3 regions of the Alteromonas sp. W364 genome follow, and region 1 is predicted to be linked to each of the others. Evidence: predicted binding sites of a transcription regulator. Region 1 holds the regulator's gene; each other region holds the start of a gene.
The links. The regulator FNR, encoded in region 1, switches genes on or off when oxygen is low (the NO sensors DNR and NnrR bind a similar motif). The targets are predictions, from matches to a motif close to TTGATCTAGATCAA.
Positions count from the first base shown of each region.

Region 2: phbB (acetoacetyl-CoA reductase) is a predicted target of FNR. The motif match lies at 2,051-2,064, and genes of this name have one in related genera.
Region 3: RM556_RS16435 (high-potential iron-sulfur protein) is a predicted target of FNR. The motif match lies at 6,255-6,268, and genes of this name have one in related genera.

Region 1 is NZ_JAVRID010000001.1:416,017-424,000, forward strand. It holds gene RM556_RS01830 (hypothetical protein) at 1-596, shown strand, start outside; gene RM556_RS01835 (glucosaminidase domain-containing protein) at 589-1,365, shown strand; gene RM556_RS01840 (DUF2987 domain-containing protein) at 1,365-2,012, shown strand; gene rssA (patatin-like phospholipase RssA) at 2,101-3,030, opposite strand; gene ttcA (tRNA 2-thiocytidine(32) synthetase TtcA) at 3,041-3,937, opposite strand; gene uspE (universal stress protein UspE) at 4,107-5,006, opposite strand; gene fnr (fumarate/nitrate reduction transcriptional regulator Fnr) at 5,106-5,843, opposite strand; gene RM556_RS01865 (sulfite exporter TauE/SafE family protein) at 5,871-6,542, opposite strand; gene ccoS (cbb3-type cytochrome oxidase assembly protein CcoS) at 6,539-6,778, opposite strand; gene RM556_RS01875 (heavy metal translocating P-type ATPase) at 6,788-7,984, opposite strand, start outside.
Region 2 is NZ_JAVRID010000005.1:9,942-17,925, forward strand. It holds gene RM556_RS09135 (M3 family metallopeptidase) at 1-946, opposite strand, end outside; gene purU (formyltetrahydrofolate deformylase) at 1,072-1,920, opposite strand; gene phbB (acetoacetyl-CoA reductase) at 2,251-2,973, shown strand; gene RM556_RS09150 (lytic murein transglycosylase) at 3,066-4,307, opposite strand; gene RM556_RS09155 (polyhydroxyalkanoate depolymerase) at 4,541-5,758, opposite strand; gene RM556_RS09160 (phasin family protein) at 5,957-6,307, opposite strand; gene phaP (TIGR01841 family phasin) at 6,359-7,099, opposite strand; gene phaR (polyhydroxyalkanoate synthesis repressor PhaR) at 7,273-7,740, opposite strand; gene RM556_RS09175 (class I poly(R)-hydroxyalkanoic acid synthase) at 7,826-7,984, opposite strand, start outside.
Region 3 is NZ_JAVRID010000012.1:51,264-59,247, forward strand. It holds gene RM556_RS16390 (glycoside hydrolase family 9 protein) at 1-200, shown strand, start outside; gene RM556_RS16395 (exonuclease domain-containing protein) at 226-2,442, opposite strand; gene RM556_RS16400 (VOC family protein) at 2,599-2,976, shown strand; gene RM556_RS16405 (DUF416 family protein) at 3,011-3,616, shown strand; gene RM556_RS16410 (hypothetical protein) at 3,628-4,032, shown strand; gene RM556_RS16415 (hypothetical protein) at 4,064-4,786, shown strand; gene RM556_RS16420 (hypothetical protein) at 4,816-5,145, opposite strand; gene RM556_RS16425 (CPXCG motif-containing cysteine-rich protein) at 5,266-5,457, shown strand; gene RM556_RS16430 (flavin reductase family protein) at 5,459-6,130, shown strand; gene RM556_RS16435 (high-potential iron-sulfur protein) at 6,456-6,749, shown strand; gene RM556_RS16440 (amidase) at 6,947-7,984, opposite strand, start outside.

The sequences.
Region 1 (7,984 bases):
TCGCTTTGGGCATTACCATCGTTTTTTTCCAAATATACGAGATTCAAACCGTAGAACAATTTGAAGCAATCCCTTTAGAAACCAGATATCTATTCCAAATGATACTGGAATGCTTAATCGCGCCAATGTTAGTAGGTTTGACCATGATTGGTGTTAGAACTGAGCGCAAAGAGGCGGTCACTTTTAGCATGTTGTGGGCGTATTACCCAATTTTTATCTTTGTCGCGTCAGCGACCTTGATGGTGGCATTGCTATCGCAACTCGGCTTTGCACTTTTCTTGTTGCCTGGAATCTATGTACTGGTCACTACCATGTTCGTGCAAGCACTGGTGGCCGATAAAGCAATGAGTCCCTTAGCTGCGTTAGTATTGTCCATTAAAGTCTCAAATAAATACCTAGTGAAGATCGCTCTGTGCTACTTGGCTTTCTTTGCAATGTTCATCTTCGTCATGATAACGTTTGGATTCGCTCTGATTTGGGTAGGCCCTTTGTTCTTTAATTTTAAAGGGATCCTGTACAATGATTTATTTGGTGGCATTAGCGAGGTTCAAAATGCGCCAGAACATTCAGAAGAGGAAACACACTTTGATGCATAAGTTAAAGATAATTTCGATCGCAATTACGGTTTTGCTTCTTGTTGTATTCTCTGTTTATTTTTTACAACCCCAAAAATCTGAAATTCAAGAAATCCCACAATCGGTGAGTGCCAAGCAAGCCATTCCCGACTTTGCAGAAATTAAACAGACCACAGAAAAAAAGAAGGCGTTTTTTTCCTATCTCCGTCCTGAGGTTGAAACACAGAATGCCCACATTTTGCTACAACGAGAGTTCGTTCATGGACTCCGTGCTAAACATATTGCAGAAGAGCAAATTACCGAAAACCAAATGGAAGAACTTCTTTGGCTTATGAAGGAGTACAGAGTAGAGGAAAATGATGATCTAGAACTCGTTTTTGACAAACTTTTAACGCGTATCGACATTGTTCCGGTAGAATTAGTACTCGTTCAAACTGCGAATGAAAGCGCTTGGGGCACATCGAGGTTTGCTAGAAAAGGTTATAACTTTTTTGGATTGTGGTGTTTTAGGAAAGGCTGTGGCTTTGTTCCTAAAAGACGTAACGATGGCGCTGCGCATGAAGTGGCTAAGTTTGATGATTTGTCGACAGGTATGTACACCTATTTGAGAAATTTAAATCGACATGATGCATATAAAGAGATGCGTGCAATCAGAAAGCAATTACGTGACCAAATGAAACCAATATCAGCCACGGCGCTTACCGAAGGTTTGACCAAGTATTCCGAGCGTGGTGACGACTATGTCGTTGAGCTTAAACATATGATAAGAACAAATCAGGATTTGATGTAATGAAGAAAGCAATTGTTGGGACTGTATTAGCATTGGGATGCGCGTTTATCGCTTCTCCTGCGCTGGCAGATGAAGTCGAAGTCGCTTACAAGACATTCTATAGTCATGTAAAGAAATTAGACAATGAGGATACACAGGCCCTGCAATTCGCTTTCGGTTTTACTTATGTACAAAATGGTAAGCTTTGTCATATAAATTCAGCTCGGATTAGCACCGAAAAAAAGCAAATGCCATTGAAAGTGAGCAAAGAGCAGCGCTTTACGATTCAATCAGAAAAGGCACTTAATCTTGCTAATGCAAAGGTAGTCATAGACTTCAAAGAACCGTCAAACCAATGTGACATTTCAGTTCAGTTGGAAACAAAACCTGAATACTTAAAAGAGAACTATACTTTCGAAGAATTAAGCTTTCTGTACCAGCAATACGAAGCCTTCTTCAATGAAATGGGAAGTTTTCTGTCGTTTATGATGCCCAACGTAAGTGGTCTAATGTTTCAATTTGAAGATACAAACCTAAGCGAAGCAACTAAAACGGGTGAAAGAGTAAGTGAAGGCACCTTGATGTTAAATGACGAGTGGTTTGAAAATGAAAGGGGCCTTAGATTACAGCGAAAGCCGTTACGCATAACCGCTATAGCTACTAAGTAATAACGCTTAAGGCTAGTTAGCAAGGGAACTCATTGCCTTTGGCACCTTCATTCCCGTTAGCGTAGTGACTCCTGTTAAAATAGACCTTCTAGTGCTTCTCTTTTAAACCAGCAGCTACTTTGTCCATGCCTAATTGATAAAGTAGTTGTTCGGATAGTCTTTCAACCGCCTGACTCCCTTTCTCTGCTACTTCAATCGCTCTATGAAACTCGAGGATGCCTACATCTCTCAGCTGTGGTTCAATTAAAATGTCAGGTGGCTCGCCTGCTAACCTAGATCGTGTCACTCGTGCTTGCAAGATTTCCAGCGAACTACTCATAACACTGACAATACCAGGAGGCGTCGCCTTGTTTGGTTTAGGCTCCGGAGAAAACCACTTCTTCATAAAGCCTTCACTAGCGCGATCGAGTAAATCATCAGTACGCTTTTGATTCTCTTCATGTTCTTTTTCACATGTTTCTATCAATCTAGGACGAAAATCAGCACTGAGATTTACTGCTATCACAAAATCAGCACCTAGCTGTCGGCATTGATTCACCGGAACAGGGTTAACGACGGCGCCGTCAACTAACCAGCGGCCTTGGTGGTGAACTGGGCTGAATAGAGCAGGGATTGCGCAGGAAGCTTGAATAGAATCACCAAGTTCACCTTGATTAAAGACAACTTCTTTCCCAGAGTACAAATCTGTTGATACGCAAGCAAATGGTATATTCATCTCATCAAAGCGTTCAGCACAAAACTCATCTTTAAGTTTGTCGAATACTTTTTGACCACTTGCTAAACCACCACGCTTAAAGCCAACACCCAGTAATCTAAAAACTTGCCATTCGGTTAAGGTGTTTGCCCATGCTTCAAGTTCGTCTAACTTACCACTGGCATAGGCAGCCCCTACGTAGGCCCCAATTGAACATCCGGCGATGACATCAATTTGTATGCCGGCACGCTGTAACGCGCGAATAACCCCAATATGGGCCCAACCTCTGGCTGCTCCTGCACCTAATGCAAGTCCAATTTTCATGAAATTCCTTTTACAAGTTTGCTATTTGAATCACTAAAGATTCATCTATGTTAGTCGAAGAGACTTCTTCACTATTGAAGTCATACGCTTTACGTTCGGAACTGCGGTCTATTTGCAGCCCCTTGAAGTCAAATAAGTCGGTATCAGCCAATTGGCTCGGGATAATGCTCTTTGTAGCATTAAAGATATTCTCGACTCTGCCAGGCGTTTGTCTATCCCATTCATTCAACATTGCTTTCACGTTTTGACGTTGCAAGTTTTCTTGTGAACCACAAAGGTTGCATGGAATGATAGGGTACTCTCGAATTGCAGCCAGTGAAGCGATATCTTTCTCGCGGCAGTAGGCTAGAGGGCGAATGACGATGTTGCGCTTATCATCTGATAAGAGCTTTGGTGGCATGGATTTTAGCTTGGCACCATAGAACATGTTTAAAAAGGTTGTTTCCACCATATCATCCATGTGATGACCCAAGGCGATTTTAGTCGCGCCAATTTTTTCAGCGAAGGAATATAAACTTCCGCGCCTTAAACGTGAACACAATCCACATGTGGTTTTTCCATCTTCTATTTTGGACTTAACAACAGAGTAGGTGTCTTTATCGATAATATAATAAGGAATATTTTTCTGTTCCAAATAACTCGGTAGAATATCCTCTGGAAAACCGGGTTGCTTTTGGTCCAAGTTAACGGCGATAACCTCAAAATTAATCGGGGCTGATTGCTGTAAACTAAGCAAAATGTCCAACATCACAAAGCTGTCCTTGCCACCACTAATGGCAGCCATAACAACATCACCATCTTCAATCATCTGATAGTCTGCTATCGCTTTGCCCACATTTCTGCGAATGCGCTTTACGAGTTTGTCATTGTTATATTTTTGCTTAGGTAAGTTTGAAGTTTGAACCACTGTGTATGCCTGTGAATGTGCCGACCTATAAAAGTATGGATGATGCTCGCATACCTAATCTTTGGCGCACATTTTAAAGCTTGTTGTCTGGGTAAGCAAACAAGGAATGAAAAGAGATGCCCGATTTAGGCATCTCTTTGGTTTTGTGTAACAAAACGAGGGTGTTTGTTTATGGCTTTATGATGAGCGTGTCACAATTAACCGCATCGATAATCATTTCTGCAGTATTCCCCAACAGGGCTGCTGAAATACCTCTTCGCCCAACAGATCCTATTATCAGTAAATCTGCGTCCAGTTCATTACTTAGCTTAGGAATAACATCTTCAGGCAAGCCCTCTAGTACATGCATCGTAGCATCCTGAAGGGAATGAGTCGTGGCTAGCTCATTCAACTTATTCGTATGTCTTTCTTGTACTGAACGATTGTAAACTTCTGGCGCAAAATTCGGGACTTCCACGGCAATGTGCACAGGCGCGCCAGCATAAGAATTGGCCAAGTGAAGTGTTGAGTTCGTCAATTTAGCTAGCTCATTTCCTGTTTCAGCGATTTTATCACTCAAGCTTATATGCTGATCATCTTTAGCTGAAACACCAATAGAAGCAAGGACTTTACCATTATTTGTCCATTCATGATCTTTGACCAAAAGCACATCAACAGGCGCGTTGCGCAAAATATGCCAATCATTCGGTGTGAAAATACTAGATGCTAACATGCCATGCTTCTTAGTGGATTTCACAATCAGGTCACATGATTCTTCCTGGCAAGTTTCCACCACGGATTCATGCAACTTCTTTTGCCATTTAATCTTGGTGCTAATGTTAACGTCAGTAGTTAGTTCCTTTAGCAGGGCAGTTAGGTTAAGCGATTCATGTTCTAACATTGCCTGTTTCATTTCGTAGCGTTCGTCGCTTGTGAGGATCGCGGCCATGTCATATGACTTATCGTAAATTGAGGATAGGGCAACGACGCTAGCGCCGGTTTTTTCAGCAAGGAAAATAGCTCGATTGAGTGAAGGTTGTTGTTTTGTGCTTGGGTCAATGACAGCTAAAATTTTGCTACAAGTAAACATAGTGTTCTCCAGAACGTTGTTATCTATGTATATTGTAGATATTTATGGGCAATGTGCTAGTAACCACATTGCCCCAGATCAAGTTTGCGAATAATAAACTTAACAAACTTGGGTAAAGTTTATTTCCATATCGGGAAGGCGTTGCTTTATGCCGTCGAAATCACTAATAGTGATTAACTTGCCATCAACCTTAATCAGATCTTCTTTTTGGAATCGGGTTAGCAAGCGGCTAATAGTCTCAACCGTCAAGCCCAAATAATTACCAATTTCATTACGCGTCATCGATAAATTGAATTGCTTGGCGGAAAAGCCTCGTTCTTCAAATCGCTGAGATAAGTGACTTAAAAAGTGAAGAAGACGCTCTTCTGCGCTTCTTTTACTGAGTAACATCATCAAATCGTGGTCGTGTTTGATTTCAGCACTCATGAAACGCATGATTTGTTGTCTTAGTTTTGGAAATCTGACTGACATCTCATCTAAGGTCTCGTAAGGCAGTTCGCACACCATTGCAGTTTCTAACGCTTGGGTATAACTGCCATGCTTATCGTCTTTCAATGCGTCGAATCCGATAATATCGCCAGGGAAGTGGAACCCAATAATCTGCTCAACACCGTCTTTATCACTAACATAAGATTTAAATGAACCTGAACGTACGGCATATAATGAATGGAATTTGTCACCATAACGGACTAATTTATCGTTTTTATGAAGGGGTTTTTTTCGCTCAATGATATCGTCCAAGGTATCAAGTTCATTTTTGTTTAAACTAACCGGTAAACACAAATGACTAAAGCTACAACTTTGGCAGTGAATTGAGAGTTCTGGACCTTTTGCCATGACTTACTCTTTTTGATGATTTTCAGATCAATTATTACCTGTAACAAGGTCGTAGGTCAAGATCAAAGAAAACGCAAGTAGTAGAATAGCAATCATTTTTCGAGTGTATTTATGTTGAAAAATGGGCAGTAAGAAACCTGCACCAAGGCTAGTTGCCATGACCGCAGGTAGCGTCCCCAAGCCAAAGAACAACATCATCGAAGCGCCTTGATAAACACTTTCGCTTGCCAATGACCAACTGAGCATGGAGTAGACTAAACCACAAGGCAGCCAACCCCAAATCATCCCGTAAGCTATTGTGTATAATGGGTTTTTAAATGGGATAAGCTTTTTACCAATCGGGGAAATATGTCGCCAAAGATGGCTTCCCAGGCGTTCTATTGCTGAAAGGCCTTTGTACCAATCACTGATATAAAGTGCCAGCAACACCATAAACACGATGCTAATTATTTGAAATATTGGGAACGCGTTATTCGCACTGGTGCTTATTATGCTGCCAATATACCCTGTTAACGCGCCAGCTGCGGTATAACTCAATATACGACCAATGTTGTAGGCACAGATATAGGGGAGTTGTGAAACGTTTTTCGGAATAGCAAAGGTGAAAGCACTAGCAATACCGCCACACATGCCTATGCAGTGTACCCCCCCAGCAAGCCCAATTAAAAATGCACTTAATAGATTGAAATCGGGATTCAACGCTTTGGTTCTTTTTTGTCTTTAGCTAATTCAGCCTGTTGTTCGTTCGCGTTGCTATCCGCTGCGTCATTCGTCTTTTCAGCACTTTCTGACTTGATATCGTCATCAAATAGAATGCTGTACCCTTGACGATCTAAGTCTTCAAACTGATTACTTTTTACTGCCCAAAAGAATACACCGATAGCAATTCCGACGATGATAATGGCTAATGGGATCAATACATAAATGATACTCACGGCTTCTTCCTAGCTGTTGCGCATTAAACGCGTGGAATTATACACCACTATAATAGAACTTATCGACATCCCTAGAGCCGCCATCCAAGGTGTTAGAAATCCACCAATAGCAAAAGGTAATACAAGTATGTTGTACGACAGCGCCCACGCAATATTCTGCTTAATCTTTCGCTTAGTACGTTTGGCCATATTGATGACATGTAATAGAGAGGCTAAGTCTTGATTCAATAAAATAACATCAGCCGCATTTTTAGCCAGATCAGATGCATTTCCCACCGCGACGCTAACATCTGACACTGCTAAAACAGGTGCATCATTAATACCATCACCCAGCATTAATACACTGCGCCCATTTGCTTGAAGTTGTTTTATGTACATCAGTTTTTGTTCAGGTGCTTGTTCAGCCACGGTATTTTTAATATTTAGGCTGTTAGCGACATGTGTCACATTCTGTAAGGTATCACCACTTAATATTGTTTGCTCGTAGGGAGCTAAGGCTTTGATGACGTCTACCACATCTTCTTTTAACTTATCTCTTAACCAGAATGCTGAGACAAGTGTGTCGTTTTCACTCAGGAGTACGTTTGCCCCCTGAAGTTCATTTCGTTGTTGTTCACTGAGCGCTTCGGCCGGAATCTTCCCTAGAATGTAATTCGGAGAGCCGATACGGTATTGATTTTTTCCAATTTTACAATTTAAGCCTTTACCTATGACTACTTGCAAATCATCCACGGCGAATAAATCAGTCTGCGTTTCTAATGATCCGAATGCCTTAGCAATAGGGTGCTCAGACTGCAACTCTATACTTTTTGCGATGCTTCGATATTTATCGATTGACGCTGATTCGTTATCAGCAAACCAAGACTTGTCTATTGTGAATTCACCATGGGTTAATGTACCTGTTTTATCAAATACAATGTCGGTAACTTCAGTAAGCTGCTCAAGAGCGTCAGCTCGTTTAAGCAAAATACCTTGCTTGTTTAACCTAGCCATTGCGCATGTAAGGGCAGATGGCGTCGCCAAGCCTAGTGCACACGGGCAGGTTGCGACAAGTACCGATATCGTAATCCAAAAGGCGTGCTCATTGCCTTGGTAAGCCCAAAATGCATAGGTAAGTGCTGAAATCGTTAAAACAGCTACCACAAAGTAACGACTCAGTTTATCCGCAATGAGAGCCACTTTGGGCTTACTTGATAGGGCAGTTTC
Region 2 (7,984 bases), on a different contig from region 1:
AGTTATCATAGCCTAGTAACTTAATTCGTTCGTGGCGTAGCGCTAAGATTTGTTTGATTAACTCATTGTTGTCAAACTGATCACCGTTGTCTCCACGACTGTAATAGGTGCGCCATACTTTTTCTCTTAACTCTCGATTCTCAGAGTAAGTTAAGAAGGGGTCCATCGATGAGCGTGTATTGGTAATCGCGTATTTACCTACTTCACCGCGGCTCTCAGCCATACCTGCTGAAGCTTTTACGAATGATTCTGGAAGCCCAGCCAATTGGTCTTCATTCAAATATAGAACGTAGTTTTCTTCATCGGCAAGAATGTTACTTGAAAATTGTGTTTGCAATGACGCAAGCTCTTGGTTTATCTCGGCGTACCGCTTTTTGTCTTCCGCGTTCAAGGTTGCCCCGTTTCTGGCAAAACCATTATAAGTTAACCAAGTCACTCGTTGTTCTTCAGTACCGAGTGCTTTTAACTCGTCGCTTTCGTAAACCGCTTTTACGCGTTCAAATAACTTTTCGTTTTGGGTGATTTTCGAAGAAAATGCGCTGATGACCGGCACCATTTCTTTTTGTATCTCTCTGAACTCAGGTGAGGATATGTTCGAACTCCATATGCCCCAGTACGTGAACACTCGGCCAAGCTCGTCGCCTGCTCGCTCCATAGCGACAATCGTGTTTTCGAAAGTGGGTGGCTCAGGGTTGTTCGCGATCGCATCAATTTCAGCGAGATTCAATTCCATGCCTTTCTCTAGAGCAGGTTTCAAATCGGCCAGAGACATGCTTTCAAAAGCGGGTACGCCACCATAAGGGCCAGCAAATTGTTCTAAAAGTACGTTCTCAATACTTTGTTGTTCGATGATTTCGGGTTTGGCTTGCTCTGTAGGTTGTTCTGAGCAGCCGGCAAGTGATAAAGCCATCGCTATTGCTGATAGGCTTAGTAGCACTTTTTTCATGTCGTTTTCCTTTTTACTTATTTGAGATGGATAGAATCTGATGCTCTATTTTCATTTGTCGCCTCAATAGTAGGCATACCGCGTTTGTAACGCAAGTATTCAGGCCATGCTAGTTGAGGCGATTGTTATGCAAAAACAACAGTTTTGTTTTGATGAATGATGACGCGATCTTGCAGGTGATAACGGATGCCATTGGCTAATGCGTTAACTTCACAACGTTTCCCTTTTCTCACCATATCTAAGGAACTATCGCTATGACTAATTCGCAGTACTTCTTGTTCAATGATTGGGCCTTCATCTAAGTCTGTAGTTACGTAGTGGCATGTCGCTCCGATCAGCTTTACACCTCTCTCGTAGGCTTGTTGATAAGGCTTGGCGCCAGCAAATGAAGGTAAGAAACTATGATGAATATTAATCGCTTTACCGGCTAGCTTCTGACATAAATAATCGGGAACTATCTGCATAAAACGCGCGAGTACGGTTAGGTCAATTTGATAATGGTCGAGCAGTCTTTCGATTTCAGCGAACGCCACTTTTTTATCGCTAAAATCAATATAATGAAAGGGGACTTTGTACCAATCGGCATATTCGCGCATCTTTTCATGGTTAGCAATAATACAGGGGATGTCACACTGCAACTCACCAGTATGCCAGCGATGCAGTACGTCGATTAAACAATGGGACTCTTTGCTCGCTAGCAAAGCAACTTTCGCTTTAGTGTCTGAATTATTAAGGGTCCAACGCATATCGTACGCTTGCGCTATTTTGCTAAAAGCGTCGACAAACGCTTTGTGGCTGAGTTGAACCGAATCAGCTTCAATCTCATGGCGCATAAAAAAGCGTTGTAACTGCAAATCTGTATGATGGTTGGCCTCGAGAATATTCGCACCATGGTCAGTGAGAAATTGTGATACTGCTGCGACGAGTCCAGTTTGGTCAGGACAATCAATCACCAAACGGTAAGTGTTTTGCACATTTACTCCTTTTTTTCAAACAATCATTCACCTTATACCACCGAGTATAACGCCGCTAAAGCGCCCATGAACAGGTATTTTTAAAACTATGCACAAAGTGAATGGAATATGCCGATTGCGCCTTAAGTTGATGATCTACATCAAGCTATTTTACTGTTTTAAAACTGGATAGACCAAAGTCTCATTTTTGTCATGTATTGTATGTATTATAAACAATCATCTCATCTATTATGGTGTGCATGAAAAGGGAGGTGGATTCACCTGCCTTGTCGAAGTCGGCCTAGAAAGGTCTCGGAAACATAGCTAGCAATAACAAAACAGGAAATGGATATGACTAGAGTAGCATTAGTAACAGGCGGGACTCGTGGTATAGGCGAAGCAATTTGTACAACATTAGCCAATAAAGGATACAAAGTTATTGCGAACTATGGCGGAAATGACGTGAAGGCGGCTGAATTTAGCGAGCGCACCGGCATTCCCGCAGTAAAATTCGACGTGTCAGATTTTACAGCAACGGCAGCCGCTATTGAAAAAATCGAAAATGATTACGGGCATATCGATATTCTAGTGAATAATGCAGGGATTACGCGCGACGGGACAATGCACAGAATGAGTTTTGAACAATGGGATGCTGTTATTCAAACTAACTTAGCATCTTGTTTTAATACTTGCCGAGCGGTGATTGACGGAATGAGAGAGCGTCAATTTGGTCGCATCATAAACGTAGGATCGGTAAACGGCCAAGCGGGTCAGTATGGTCAAGTGAACTACGCTGCTGCTAAATCGGGTATTCACGGCTTTACCAAAGCACTAGCCCTTGAGGGCGCTGGTAAAGGCATTACCGTGAATGCGATTGCACCTGGTTATGTCGACACTGATATGGTGCGAGCGGTGCCTGAGGACGTGTTAGCTAAAATCATAAAGACAATCCCAGTTGGGCGTCTAGGTAAACCTGAAGATATTGCTAACAGCGTGGCTTTTTTAGTTGATGACGAATCCGGTTTTATTACAGGCTCAACCTTGTCTATCAATGGTGGTCAACACATGTACTAAGCCTACTTGGCTTGGATAGAGACCCATCTGAACCGAAGATAGGCCATTTATGGCCTCTTTTCTATGCACATATAACCAAGTGCTGATAAAGTCTATTGGGTGTTCATGATAGCAGTGTAGGTTTCCTTCGATGGGAAACCATCGGCAACCAAACCGTGTTTAGCTTGGAACTGACTGATACCTGAGCGTGTCGCAGGACCAATAATGCCGTCAGCCCCGCCGACATCAATCCCCAGCGCGTTCAATTTTCGTTGCATATTTGCCATTTGTGAAACGCTGTAGCTAGGTAAGTCAGGGAGTGCTTTACTCAGTTCATCGTTACCCAAAATACGGTTTGCCAATTGACCCACTGCAATGCCGTAGAATTCAGAATTATTCCATCGCAGAATGACATCGAAGTTATGATATACCAAAAATGCAGGACCCTGATGGCCAGCGGGAATGATGAGTTTTGAGGGTATCGATGATTCCCCTAAGCTCTGGCCATTTGTTTTAGTCAGTGCCATTGCGGTCCAATGTGAGATTTCTTTCTTATCGCTTCCTAGCGTTGAATAATCAAATGCTTCTGGAAGTGTGACCTCTCTTCCCCAGCGCAGGCCAGGCTTCCAACCTAAGTTAGCGAGGAAGTTTGCGGCTGATGCTAGGGCGTCTTTTTCACTGTTCCAAAGGTCGATTTTTCCATCATCATCGCCATCGATGGCATATTTCATATACGCAGTCGGCATGAACTGAGTATGGCCCATTGCACCTGCCCATGAACCGATCATCTGTTCTTTATTGAGTGATTCGCGTTCCATCAGTTTCAATGCCAATATCAACTCACCGGTAAAGTATTCGCTTCTGCGAGGATCACAGGCGAGTGTTGCCAGGGAGTCTAGTGTAGACATCTTACCTTTGTAATTGCCAAAATTTGTTTCCAATCCCCAAAAGGCTAACAAATAATGACCTGGAATGCCGAATCGACGCGTCAACTCTTTTAGAAATTCATCGTGTTCTTTGAGTGCGGCTTTGCCTTTATCAATGCGCCAGTCGTTTACACGCTTGCTATAGTAACTCGGAAACGTCTGCACAAACTCAGGCTGATTTCGATCGTATTCAAGTACTTTTGGAATGTGTTTAAGTCTAGGGATTTCAGTTTGGATTAAATTAACACTGACCCCTTTTTCTTCTGCAGTGATGGCCAGTGTTTCTTTGCATTGTTCGAAGTCTATCGCTTCTGCGTTCTCATCGACGATAGTTTGTGCCGTTGCGCCAAAACTAGACAGGCTGATTGCATTGGCGACGATGAAGACAGAAAGGTAGTACTGAAGAGATTTATTGATGTTTTTCGTCATTCCTTTGGTCCACTGTGATTATGATTTGTATGAGGAAATATTGGTTCTCGAATCGGGTTTCAGCTTGTTTATGTGATAACTACCAATGACAATAAATTATCAGTAATTACCTTTTGTGACCATCAAAAAACAAAAAAGTGCATCACCCTATTTGGTAATGCACTGCTTTTACGAACTTTTATTGTTAATGAGCAAAGTAAATTCCTATTCCTTTACTCGTATTTCGCGTGAGCCTAGGAGTATTTATCGATAAATTCAGTGACGAGGGGACGAATGTTTTTTCGATACATAGAACCACTAAAAATACCGTAGTGCCCTGCTCCGGGTTGTAAATGATGTTTGCGCTTGTCTTTTGGTACATTAGTGCATAAATCTTGTGCCGCTTCAGTTTGGCCGATACCGCATATATCGTCGTCAGCGCCTTCCACTGTCAGTAGTGCTGTATCTCTAATCGCACCAAAGTTGACGGGCTTACCTGCATAGGTAATTGTATTATTTGCTAATTCATTGTTCTTGAATACGCGTTCAATCGTTTCTAGGTAAAACTCTGCAGGCATATCGAGAACTGCCATGTATTCATCATAAAACGCTCTAAAACGATCTGCGTCTTCTTTTTCGCCAAACAACAGGTTTTGAAAATACATTTGATGCTTTTTCATGTGTGTTTGTTTGTTCATCGAAATAAAGCCGCCGAGTTGCATAAAGCCCGGATACACTTGACGGCCCTCACCAGGATAGCCTACTGGCACTTTCATAATGGCAACATTTTTGAACCATGTCATTGGGCGCTCATGTGAAAACTCATTCACTCGTGTTGGATTCTTTGTCGTGTCAATTGGCCCTGCCATCAATGTTAAGGATTTGGGCGTATTTGGATTTTTTTCTTCAGCCATCACTGCAGTGGCGATTAATGCTTGCACCGTCGGTTGGCAGATAGCAATCATGTGCGAGTTATCACCTAAATGGTTTAGGAACTCGATAAGGTAGCTTACATAGCAGTCGAAGGAGAAAGGGCCCGCTTCTAGAGGTACTTCACGAGCATCTAGCCAATCAGTAATATACACTTCATGTTCAGGCAGCAAAGCTTCAACCGTTCCTTTAAGCAGTGTGGCGTGATGCCCTGAAAGAGGCGCGACTAATAGCACTTTGTCTTTTGCAACCTGACCACTGCGATTGAAATGAATCAAGTTGCAAAAGGGTAGGTTCATAACGACTTCTTCATTGACGCTAATTGTTTTACCGTCTACGTCGACAGAATCTATGTTAAATCCGAGTTTGTCATAGCGCTGAGTCACTCTGATTGCTGTCTCTAGAGTAGCGCTGGCAATGCGGCCAGTCCAAGTATATGAAAAAGGATTGCTTGGGTGAGAGACAATGTCATTCATTAAGCCAAAGCCTTCACTCATTAGTTGACCACCACGGGCCAAATAGTCATACGCTTGATAATTCATTTAATTTCCTCTGCTTCAGAATAGCACTTTGTATAATCACCCACGATATTATAAGTTCTTCTATTTTGCTGTGAGTATAAAAAGTAATTCTGAGGGATAAAAAAACTCCAACCACTAAGATCCTCTGTATCCTTGCGATTGGAGCTTTGTTAAAGGTTTTCTTTCTGCTCGATAGCAACAAAGATATAACGCTTTACTTTATTTTGCAGCAGCGGCAGCTGTCATTTTTGAGCTCAGCTCTTCGCTGATCCCTTTCATCATTTCGCCTGCTTTTGCTTGTGCGCCAGAAACGATAGTGTAAGTTTCCTTTGCAGCGTCTGTTACGGTTTCTTGTAAAGACTCTAAGTAAGCTTTTTGAGTTTCAGCAAGGCTCATTACGTCTTTTTGCTGGCTCGCTGTTTCAGCGAAAGAAACGCCACCACTCAATAGTGTAGAGAAAAGAGCATTTTGCTTTTCTGCTAATGCTTGAAGTGTAGACATGTTCAATGTTGCTAGTTCAGTTACTGGCTTCATCGACTCTTTAAGTTGTTCATTCATTTGTTCTAACATGATGTATCTCCGATTTAATTTAAAAAACTAATTACTTGGTCGCTGACTAACTTATTTAGTCGATTTTGTTGTCGTCGCGGTGGTTTTTGCGTCAACTTTACTACTCTTTACAGGCGCCGCTTTTGTTTTCGGCGTTGCTTTAACTTCATCTGCGCTTAAGGTGGCAACAGGCTTCGGTGCTGGTTTGACAGCAGCCTTTGGTGCCGTTGTTTTTGTTACCGTTTTTGCTGGCCCTTTCTTCGCTGCGGCTTTTGCTGGTTTTACAGCGGGCGCGGCCTTCGCTGGCGTCGTCTTAACTGTGTCTGCTTTTACTGGTGCAGATTTCATCTGAGCGTTATTTTTAGCAGGTGCTGTTTTTTTTGTGGCCGGTTTTGCTTTTGACGTAGTTGCTTTTTTAGTCGGTGTTACCTTTGATGGCGTCGCTGCCGTTACCGGCGCTGCTTGCATTTTTGCTACGGCAGCTTTGCTTGCTTCGCCTGCGCTTTCTAAACCTGTTTTCAGGGCATCAGCAAATTGCTGCGACACAGTATTCATCGTGCCATAGGTAGTTTTTGACGTACTTGTTAAGCGTTCTCTTACTGATTCGGCATACACTGATTGAGCAGCGAGTAGACCCTTTACTTCAGTTTGTTGAGACATCGTTTGTAACAGCTTTACACTGTCATCTAAAACACCTGACAAAAATTGAGTTTGTTGCTGAGAAACGGCTTCAAGTGCTTTCACATTAGCTGCAAATAAATCGCTAGCGGGTTGTGACGACTTTTTCATTTGTTCTGTAAATTGACCAAACATGACTTTTCCTCAATCTGATTTCGAATATTTATCACTAATTGCTGCGCTGCAACATTTCGTATGTTCAAATATTAGTCAATTTGAGAAGAAGATCAAGGATTATTTTGTTGCGGTGCAACATTTTCTTGATCTAAATTAGGATTGGACTGAGGAGCTTAAATTAAACAGCTGATTTAACTGTCTTTTTTGTTTTGAGGGTTCATGTTCCAAGCTGACATATTTTGTTCCATTATTTTTGAAAACATCCCGATCGGGCTGTTATCGACCATATTTTTCATCAAACCTTGGACTTTATCTTGCTGCTCAATAAACTGCACAATACTTTGTTCTAGGTACTGTCGAACGAATACTTCCATGTCGCTATCGTAGAAGCGGATAAGTTGTTTCAATAAAACATCAGTTAGCAATGACTGCTGTTCATTGGTTTCAGATTCGCTGATTATTTGAAGCAAGACCGACTTGGTTAGGTCTGCATCGGTTTTAGAATCGACAATTTTAAATTCAACACGGTCATTAATTAATACTTTGATAAAATCTAAGTTCACGTATTTGCTTTGTGAACTATCGTATAAACGCCTATTTGGATATTTTTTTATAACGACCAATGTAACCTCGACTCGATGAAAGATGGGGAGTATCAATACGCTAAATAGAGCGTACCTCTAAGGTTAGCTTAGTTTCCGATAAAAAGCATGTTTTGAAATTGAATCAATGCGGAGGTTTGGACTATTCGCCCAAACGTTTCATCACATATGTGCCTGGTGCATCCATTAATGCAGGGTAATCCTTGTGCTGTCCAGGTATTGGTGCAGTGAGCTTTTTGCCTGAAAGTGGAGACAACCACGAATGCCAGTCAGGCCACCATGAGCCAGCGTGCTCTGTGGC
Region 3 (7,984 bases), on a different contig from region 1:
CTGACACTGTTTCTGAACCGGTACCAGGGTTTGTTGCTGGTGGGCCTCAGCCTGGTCAGCAAGACAACTGTAATTATCCATCGCCTTTACCAGCTTTGAGCTACTTGGATGATTGGTGCAGTTACTCAACTAACGAAGTGACTATCAATTGGAATGCACCGATGGTCTATTCATTAGCTGCTTTACATACAGGCCAATAAGTAAAGCGCCTGCAAACGCTGAGCCTTAATCGATTTGGTAGCCTACTCGCTTCTCATTGATTAAGCTCAGTAGTTCGCTTGCTGCTACGGCATCGGACATTGCTCGGTGATGGCGTTGCATATCAATCTCAAAATGCTTAGTTAAGTTTGCCAATGAGTATGAAGGTAAACCCTTATAGTATTTCCGCATCTCTCTAACAGTGCACAATTTTGGACGTCGAAAACGACGCTCTAACCTTTCAAATTCGGCCTTTATGAAGCCGTAGTCAAAGTTAACGTTGTGCGCTACGAATACACAGTCTTTAGTAAACTCGTCTATATCGTCTGCGACTTCTGCAAATAGCGGTGCATTGGCAACTAGTTCGTTATCAATACCGGTGAGAGAAGTGATATTGGCGGGAATGCGTCGCTGTGGATTGATCAACGATTGCCATTCAGCAATCACTTCACCACCACTCACTTTCACCATGCCAACTTCGGTAATTCTGTGATGTTGAGCTCGCCCGCCCGTAGTTTCTATATCGACCACTACGTAGGTCTGCATAGGGTCAAAGGTCCACACGACATTCGTGATGCGCACATCAAAGTTAAGCGCTTGCAGCTTCTGAATGCTCAATAACTGATTACGACGCAATTGATCGCCTTCGGATTTTACTTCTTCAAAACGTAATTTATCGTTTTCTATTAACATTAAATCAGGAAAACCATCGCTTAAATTTTGCCAGTCCTGTGTCATACAACGCAGCAGTGACAAGAGCTGTGATAGTTCGCTGTGTTTTATCAGTAAATTCAGTCGTTCTAAAATGTTCTTACGCCAGCGGAAAACAATGTTTCCTTCGCCATAGTGCTTGGTTGCCACAAAGCTGAGTTGCTGAAATAAGCTAGCTTTGGTGTGGGTGTTGTTGATGCGGGTTTCAATATGTTCCTTGGCCAAATCATAGAACTGATTAGACTTTAATGAAGTGGGCACATGGTCGAACTCATTGCTTAAGCCCAAGCCATCGAGTTCGTATATTTCATACCAAAAATACAAGCCAAATAATGCCCGCCATATTTCGTTTTCGGTGCGAAGAGCCAGGATGTCACGTTGCTCATAATAGGCCACGACGCCGCGCTCAACCGCGCCTTTATGAATTTCGTCAATCGCGATCGTTTGGGAGTTGTCGCGCAACATATCGGTCAACACGCTGGTGCGCTTTTTATGATACTTTCGAGCAAGGAAATCTTCTGCAAAGGCTAAGAGATCTTCACACAAAGGTGCTTGGATAATACTTTCTAACCTTGCTTCCACGGCCTCTGTGTGACCCTGTTTATACGCTTCGCGGATCCATTTCTCGCTGGCTGCACTCGAACCAATATTTTCTAAAACATCGAGTGCATGTGTTGCATCGAAAGACAGTAGATCATTGGCAAGTAACAATTGTAGTCGTTGATGTAATTCTGTGGCCTTGTCACCCATCGGAGAGCACATAGTGGATAGCTGCTCCAAGATATAAGCCTTGTGCTCGTCTTGATGTTTTTGACCTTGAACTTGATCGTTTGGTGGTGAGTGTTTGAAATTCGCCAAAGCAATGCGCACGTCGTTGAGTTGAAAGTGCAGGTTAAATGCACTCTTTGCGCTGTCTATGCTGTCGAAACGCGCTAAAACCTGAGCTTGTTCTTTACGCGTACGCATGACGCCTAAATCTCGCATAGAAAACTGGTTTAGTTTTGCGTGAAAATTACCAAAATAGAGGTATAAAAAGTAATGAATGGGCCTCTCAAAATTGCCCTCCCAATAATCGCTAGCAATACTGCTGTCACAAATTTGTTCGGCGCTAACTTCCGATAACAAGACATCGACAAGCGTCGACTTCGGCGCCGATTTCTTATATTCGATGGCTTCTTCCAGCAACACATTGATTTCTTCCAATAGGCTAAGAATGTCTGCTTTTGTTAAATGCTCGACAAACTCCGCTGCATGCTTGCGTTGAATAGGTCTGAACCATTTGTCCTGAAAAAGCTGATAAAAATTATCATCAATGTTATCGATTTCATCATACACGTACGTACTCGGTTTAATAAATATCGACTTACGATTAACGAACCGAATGATTAAACATTGTTGGTCTTTGCTGAGCGCTTGAAAGCGCTGGATGAACGTTTGATCCTCTTCATCTAATAATGAGGCACATGGGCCTGTCACAAATTTCAAGAATTCATGAAAGTGGGTGTGATAATAGTAGGTTGGTAAGTCGCGCACGTTATCCAAAAAGCTAAATGTTTCTATGCCGCAAAGCATACTAAATAACTGTGTAAATATACAGTACTGATTTGGATGCTATAAATGCATGCTTCACAATCGTTACAAATGTATGCTTTACTAACATTTCTTTAAACGAATACGCAAAGGAAGCTCATGTTTAGTCATATCATGTTGGGTGCAAACGACATTCAAGAATCAAAGAAATTTTACGACGCAATCTTCGCTGTGCTTGGCTGCAAGCCAGGTGTCATTGATGATAAAGGCCGTTGTTTTTGGTACGAAAAAACCGGTGTTTTCTCAGTAACAAAACCCATTGATGGCCAGCCTGCGACTCACGCAAATGGCAGTACATATGGATTTGCGGCAAAATCAACCGATGAAGTGGACGCTTGGTATCAAGCCGGTTTAGAGAACGGCGGGACAGCCTGTGAAGATGCTCCGGGTTTGCGTAATAATGGCAAAGTCGACCTGTATCTAGCCTATTTACGCGATCCGGCGGGAAACAAAGTTTGTGCGCTTTTTAAGCCTTGATTTTGGCTGTTATTAGTACAATCGGGCCTTAAGGTTGGATACTAATATTTATGAGGGTGCCGTTCGTAGCGCGCTAAAAGAGTTTAGTCTAAAGCAAGCGATCGCACTCTCTCTAATATGTTGCCATCGTGTCGGTAGCTATTATGACCGTTTTAGTAGAGCAGAAACTTGGGGAAACCCAGGTAAATTGAGAAACGCGAGAACGGCTGTTTACAATTGGTTGAAAGGCGTTAATACGGACTACAAAAGGCAGAGTGCATCACTTGAAGTTGAAATTCCCGATTCTGATGATTTTGGTTCGGTTGAAGCAACTCTCGCGCAGGTCGCTGCCATTGCTCATTATTATATGGTTGAGCAGCTCGAATCGAAGGAAATACAATTGACAAAGTTGGTACTAGATCGCTGTTTAGAAATAGCTGATGTTCGAATCCAAGAGCTATTAGATAAAGATTCAAGAATGGAACCGTCGATCGCTGCAATAGAGTCACATAACATTTATCAAAAAGAAATGCGCTTGCATGTGGAGCTTCTGAAAGGAATAAAAGGTAGCTTAGACCCGGTTGAATTTGTAGATAAAGTGTTAGCAGTAAAGAAAGACAAACAAGAACAATTTGATTTCAGGTTGGACGAAGAAAATTAACAAGGATTAGCATGAAGAATTTACTCACCGTTTTAGTGATATTTTTAACTTATGGTTGCAGCTCGACGGCTAATAATAGCCAATTTACAGGTGATCTCTCGACAAGCTCAACAGATCCTCAATATGGTTATATTGAATCAAAGCCGGTTGAACTGGGTGGCTTTATGCGAGGAACAAAATACGAGGGTGCACACTTTGAGTATTTCAGTAGCTTACTTGGGCCACAAGGGCAGAAGGTGAAGGTAGAGCGCCTCGGCAGCTGTTGTGAATTTGAGGATGCATCTTTGCCTCTCGGTGGTGGTTTACTAGATCGTTATGAGCTTACCTATGAAGGCCAGAAAAAACCGGCTGTCATTTACGTCAATCTCTACCGTTTCGAGCAACCCAAAGCACCGCAGGGGTTTACACTCTTGTAAGGCAATGTCTGAATTAAGGGATTAATTATATATGAAAAATGGCATCAACAACTTCGTTAAAACAGCCAATCAATATCTATTATTTACTGGGCTAATCATTATAGTCGGTTTTTTTGCCTATCAACTCGCCAAAGAAATCTTCAAAAGTGATTATCAAAAACACAATTCAATAGCACTCGTCGATGAAACTGAATTGGAAGAATATCCTATCGAGCTCCAAACAAGTTTCGTTAACAAGTATAAGGATGTGTTCCTTTTCAGGGTAAGTTCAAACAGGCTCGCAAGAGAAGATAAAGAAGTCAGCAATTTAAGAAAACCGTTAGCTATGATGAGTAACAGCTTCGGAGGTTATGAGGATCTAGAAACTGTTAATTTCTTATTCACAGGCGCCAGTTATAAAAGAACCTTACTCGACAAAAATTCCCTGATTCTCGATTACACTTTTCTTAACGATACGGTAGACATTGACTCTTACAATCGCCAATTCAAGTTAGATAAACACCTCTTTACCGTTGTGAAAGACGATACGAATAAAGACAAGCAACTGAACCGCAAAGATAGTATCGATCTATTGGCGAGTGATTATGACGGCAGAAATGTCACCACCGTTTTTTCAGATATCGAAAATTATGAAATTGTTGATCACAATGTCTTACTTGTTATCCGAATGGTTGACGAGAAAAAAGAAGCAACTCTTTATGACTTGGTTAGCGGTGCTAAGACAAAGATTGATATTAATGTACCAACGACCTAAGCGTCATGGCGTGAGACCAGGGAGAACAATCAACCAACCTGAATTTTCTGCTTCGCTACCCATTCAAAATATTCGGTCAGCTCTGGATTATCTTGTATTAGCGAGAGGCTGTTGAGGTGTTTGGCTAACTCCATCTCGCTGAAGCGTCGATGTAATCCGTTGTGGCACTGTCTACAAATATCGATGCCCTGAGCTAGCTCTGCTTTGCTGTAGTGTTTTTTGAAATAGTTGCGTCGATGCATCTTTTTTGGGATCAAGTGATGGAAGGTTAGGTGCGTTTGTCGATGACACAGGGGACATTCGCCTAAACTACTTCGGCGAGGATATTTGCGGGTTTGGCTTCGGCTTCTATTTTCCATATTTTAAGTTACGTTATATGTGACGATTACGATTTTGAAAAACATTTTAGTTTTTGCACGTCCTAAAACGCATTCATCTCGTAGTAATATCAAACACGTAAATTTGTATAGGTAGTTCGTATGAGTTTAACCAGTGCAGCCACGTTTGAGTGCCCTTACTGTATGACGTATAACGATCTAGAGATAGACGAACAAAATGATGTGGGTCAGCAGCAAATTGTAGATTGTCAGATTTGTTGCTCACCTATAGAGCTAAGCATAATAGACAATGGCTTTGGTATTGAAATCATTGCCAAACGAGATGACGAATAAAATGACGATAAAAGCTTTCAACGCCAGTGACATTGAAAATATGCCGCAACGAGTGCGAGCAAATTTTATCAATTCACTTTCAGGGTTTAAAAGTGGCAACTTAATTGGTACCACCGATAAACACGGTATCGATAACCTGGCTGTCGTGAGTTCGGTCTTCCATGTTGGGGCCCATCCTCCCTTGCTCGGCATGATAATGCGACCGCATACGGTACCGCGTGATACCTTGCAAAATATTAAAGATAGCGGTGAATATACAATCAATCATATTTGCACCGACTTAGTTGAAAAAGCGCATCATACATCTGCCCGTTTTGATTCTGATGTGAGTGAGTTTGAACAACTTGGCTTAAGCCCACAAATGAGTGAACAGGTGAAAGCGCCCTATGTACTTGAAGCTCAAATCAAGTTGGGTATGCAGGTGCAAGATATTCAGGTACTCGCAATCAATCAAACTGAATTAGTCATTGGGCAAGTCGTTGAAGTGATTCTGAACGAAACGTGGGTCAGTCAAGATGGCTATGTGGATATTGAATCAGCCCAGTCTGTTGCTGTATCAGGTCTTGATTCTTATCATACCACTTCTCGTTTGGGGCGCTTTAGTTATGCAAAACCAAATGAAAACTTACATCACCTAGATATAAAAACTGGAAAAGCTAGAGAGAACTCATGATCCCGAATTTAGACCAATTATTGATTGTTTGCGGTATTGCAATCGTTGCTGTTGCTGTGATTGTATGGATTTTGGTTAAGTTACCAATGGATGACCAATCTAGCCGCGATGAGTAAATACTAGTTTAAGCTAGATCAAATAAAGTTAATTTTTTGAATAGTTTTTGTAGATGGATCCAAAAACTTTCGGTATAAGTATCAATAGTGGTAAACATTAAAAGCACCACCCTTTGCAAACTCGTCATTTTTTGGCGAGTTTTTTTCGTTTAAGGGCCAGTGTAAAAGAGAATCATTTTTATTTTCGTCTACAAATTGGGAAACGCATTATGAATAACGTTAATCGTCGCGACTTTTTAAAATTATCAGGCTCTACTCTAATCGGCCTCACATTGGGTGGCGTTGCATTAAATGCCAACGCGCAAGAAAAGCTAAAACTAGATGATCCGACAGCTATGGCGCTTAAATACGTTCATAAGTCTGAAGTTGAAGGCAAGAAGTGTTCAAACTGCCTATTGATTCAAGGTGAAGATGGTCAAGAATGGCGTCCATGTGGTGCATTCCCAGGTAAGCTTGTGAATGCAAATGGCTACTGCTCAGCTTGGGCATTAAAGCCATCATAAGATAGTTTTACTAAAAAAGTAAAAAAGGGGTCAGAGTTAATTATTTTTTCTTTCTGATTTGCACAGGCCCTTAATAATATAAACACGCTTTTCGGCATCCTGCCCGCTCCCAAATGGCATCCATGCCATTTGAAGGTTTATATTATTAAGGACCTGAACAAACCGCGAAAAAATAATTAACACTGACCCCTTTTTTGTTATTTTATTGGGCGCATAGCGTCTTTAAAGTGCTTATGTTCATAAGCGCCATTTGCAAAACTTGGTTTGAGAATCGCTTTATTTGCTTTTTCATAGTGGTAGGCCAAGTTTAATAGCAATGCTTCATCCCAAGCAGTGCCCATGAAGCTTAAATTAATGGGTAAACCTTTCATGTCGCCCATCGGAACACTCACTTGAGGGTAGCCCGCAATAGCGGCTAACCAACCCGCTCCAGCAAATCCTCCAGGAAAGCTGTCACCATAAACTGGGTCAATTAGGAAGGCAGGTGTTTGGCTCGGCATCATGATAGCGTCTACATTGTGGTCCTTCAGAAGTTTGTCGATGCCATTGTCTTGTGTTGAGACTCTTAAGAATTCTTTGATTTCTTTATAGTCGTCATCATAACCATTCTTTGCTTCTGCCTGAACAAACAAGCTTTGGTCGAAGATAGCGAGCTCTCTTTCACTACTGTCATTGAACTTCATTACATCTGCTAATGTGCGTGTAGTCACCGCTTGTGCACTGTTAGCCAAATATGCATTTAGCTCGTGTTTGAATTCGATAAGTAAAAGATCTAGTGCCTTTCCCCAGAATCCTTCGGGTGTATCGAACGCTTCAATCATAACCAGTTCAACACCATAGCCTTTCATGATCTGCTGAGCATTTTCAAAGGCTTCAATGATTTCTGGATGGTCACCCTGCACGGCTTTAAATACGCCTATTCGTTTGCCTTTGAGTGTTTTCCCTAGTTCGTTTAAATAATCTTTAGCGTGCAAGTCGGCTTCTTTCGTGTACGAGTCCATAGGATCGCTTCCAGCCATCACTGACAGCATTAGTGCGGCATCTTCAATACTTCTTGTCATTGGTCCTGCAGTGTCTTGCGTCACAGAAATAGGTACGATATGTGTGCGAGATAATAAGCCCACTGTCGGTTTGACGCCCGCAATGCCGTTCATGGCAGTTGGGCAAATAATGGAACCGTTGGTTTCAGTACCAATTGCCAAGGAGGCGAATTGCGCAGCGATTGCTGCGCCTGA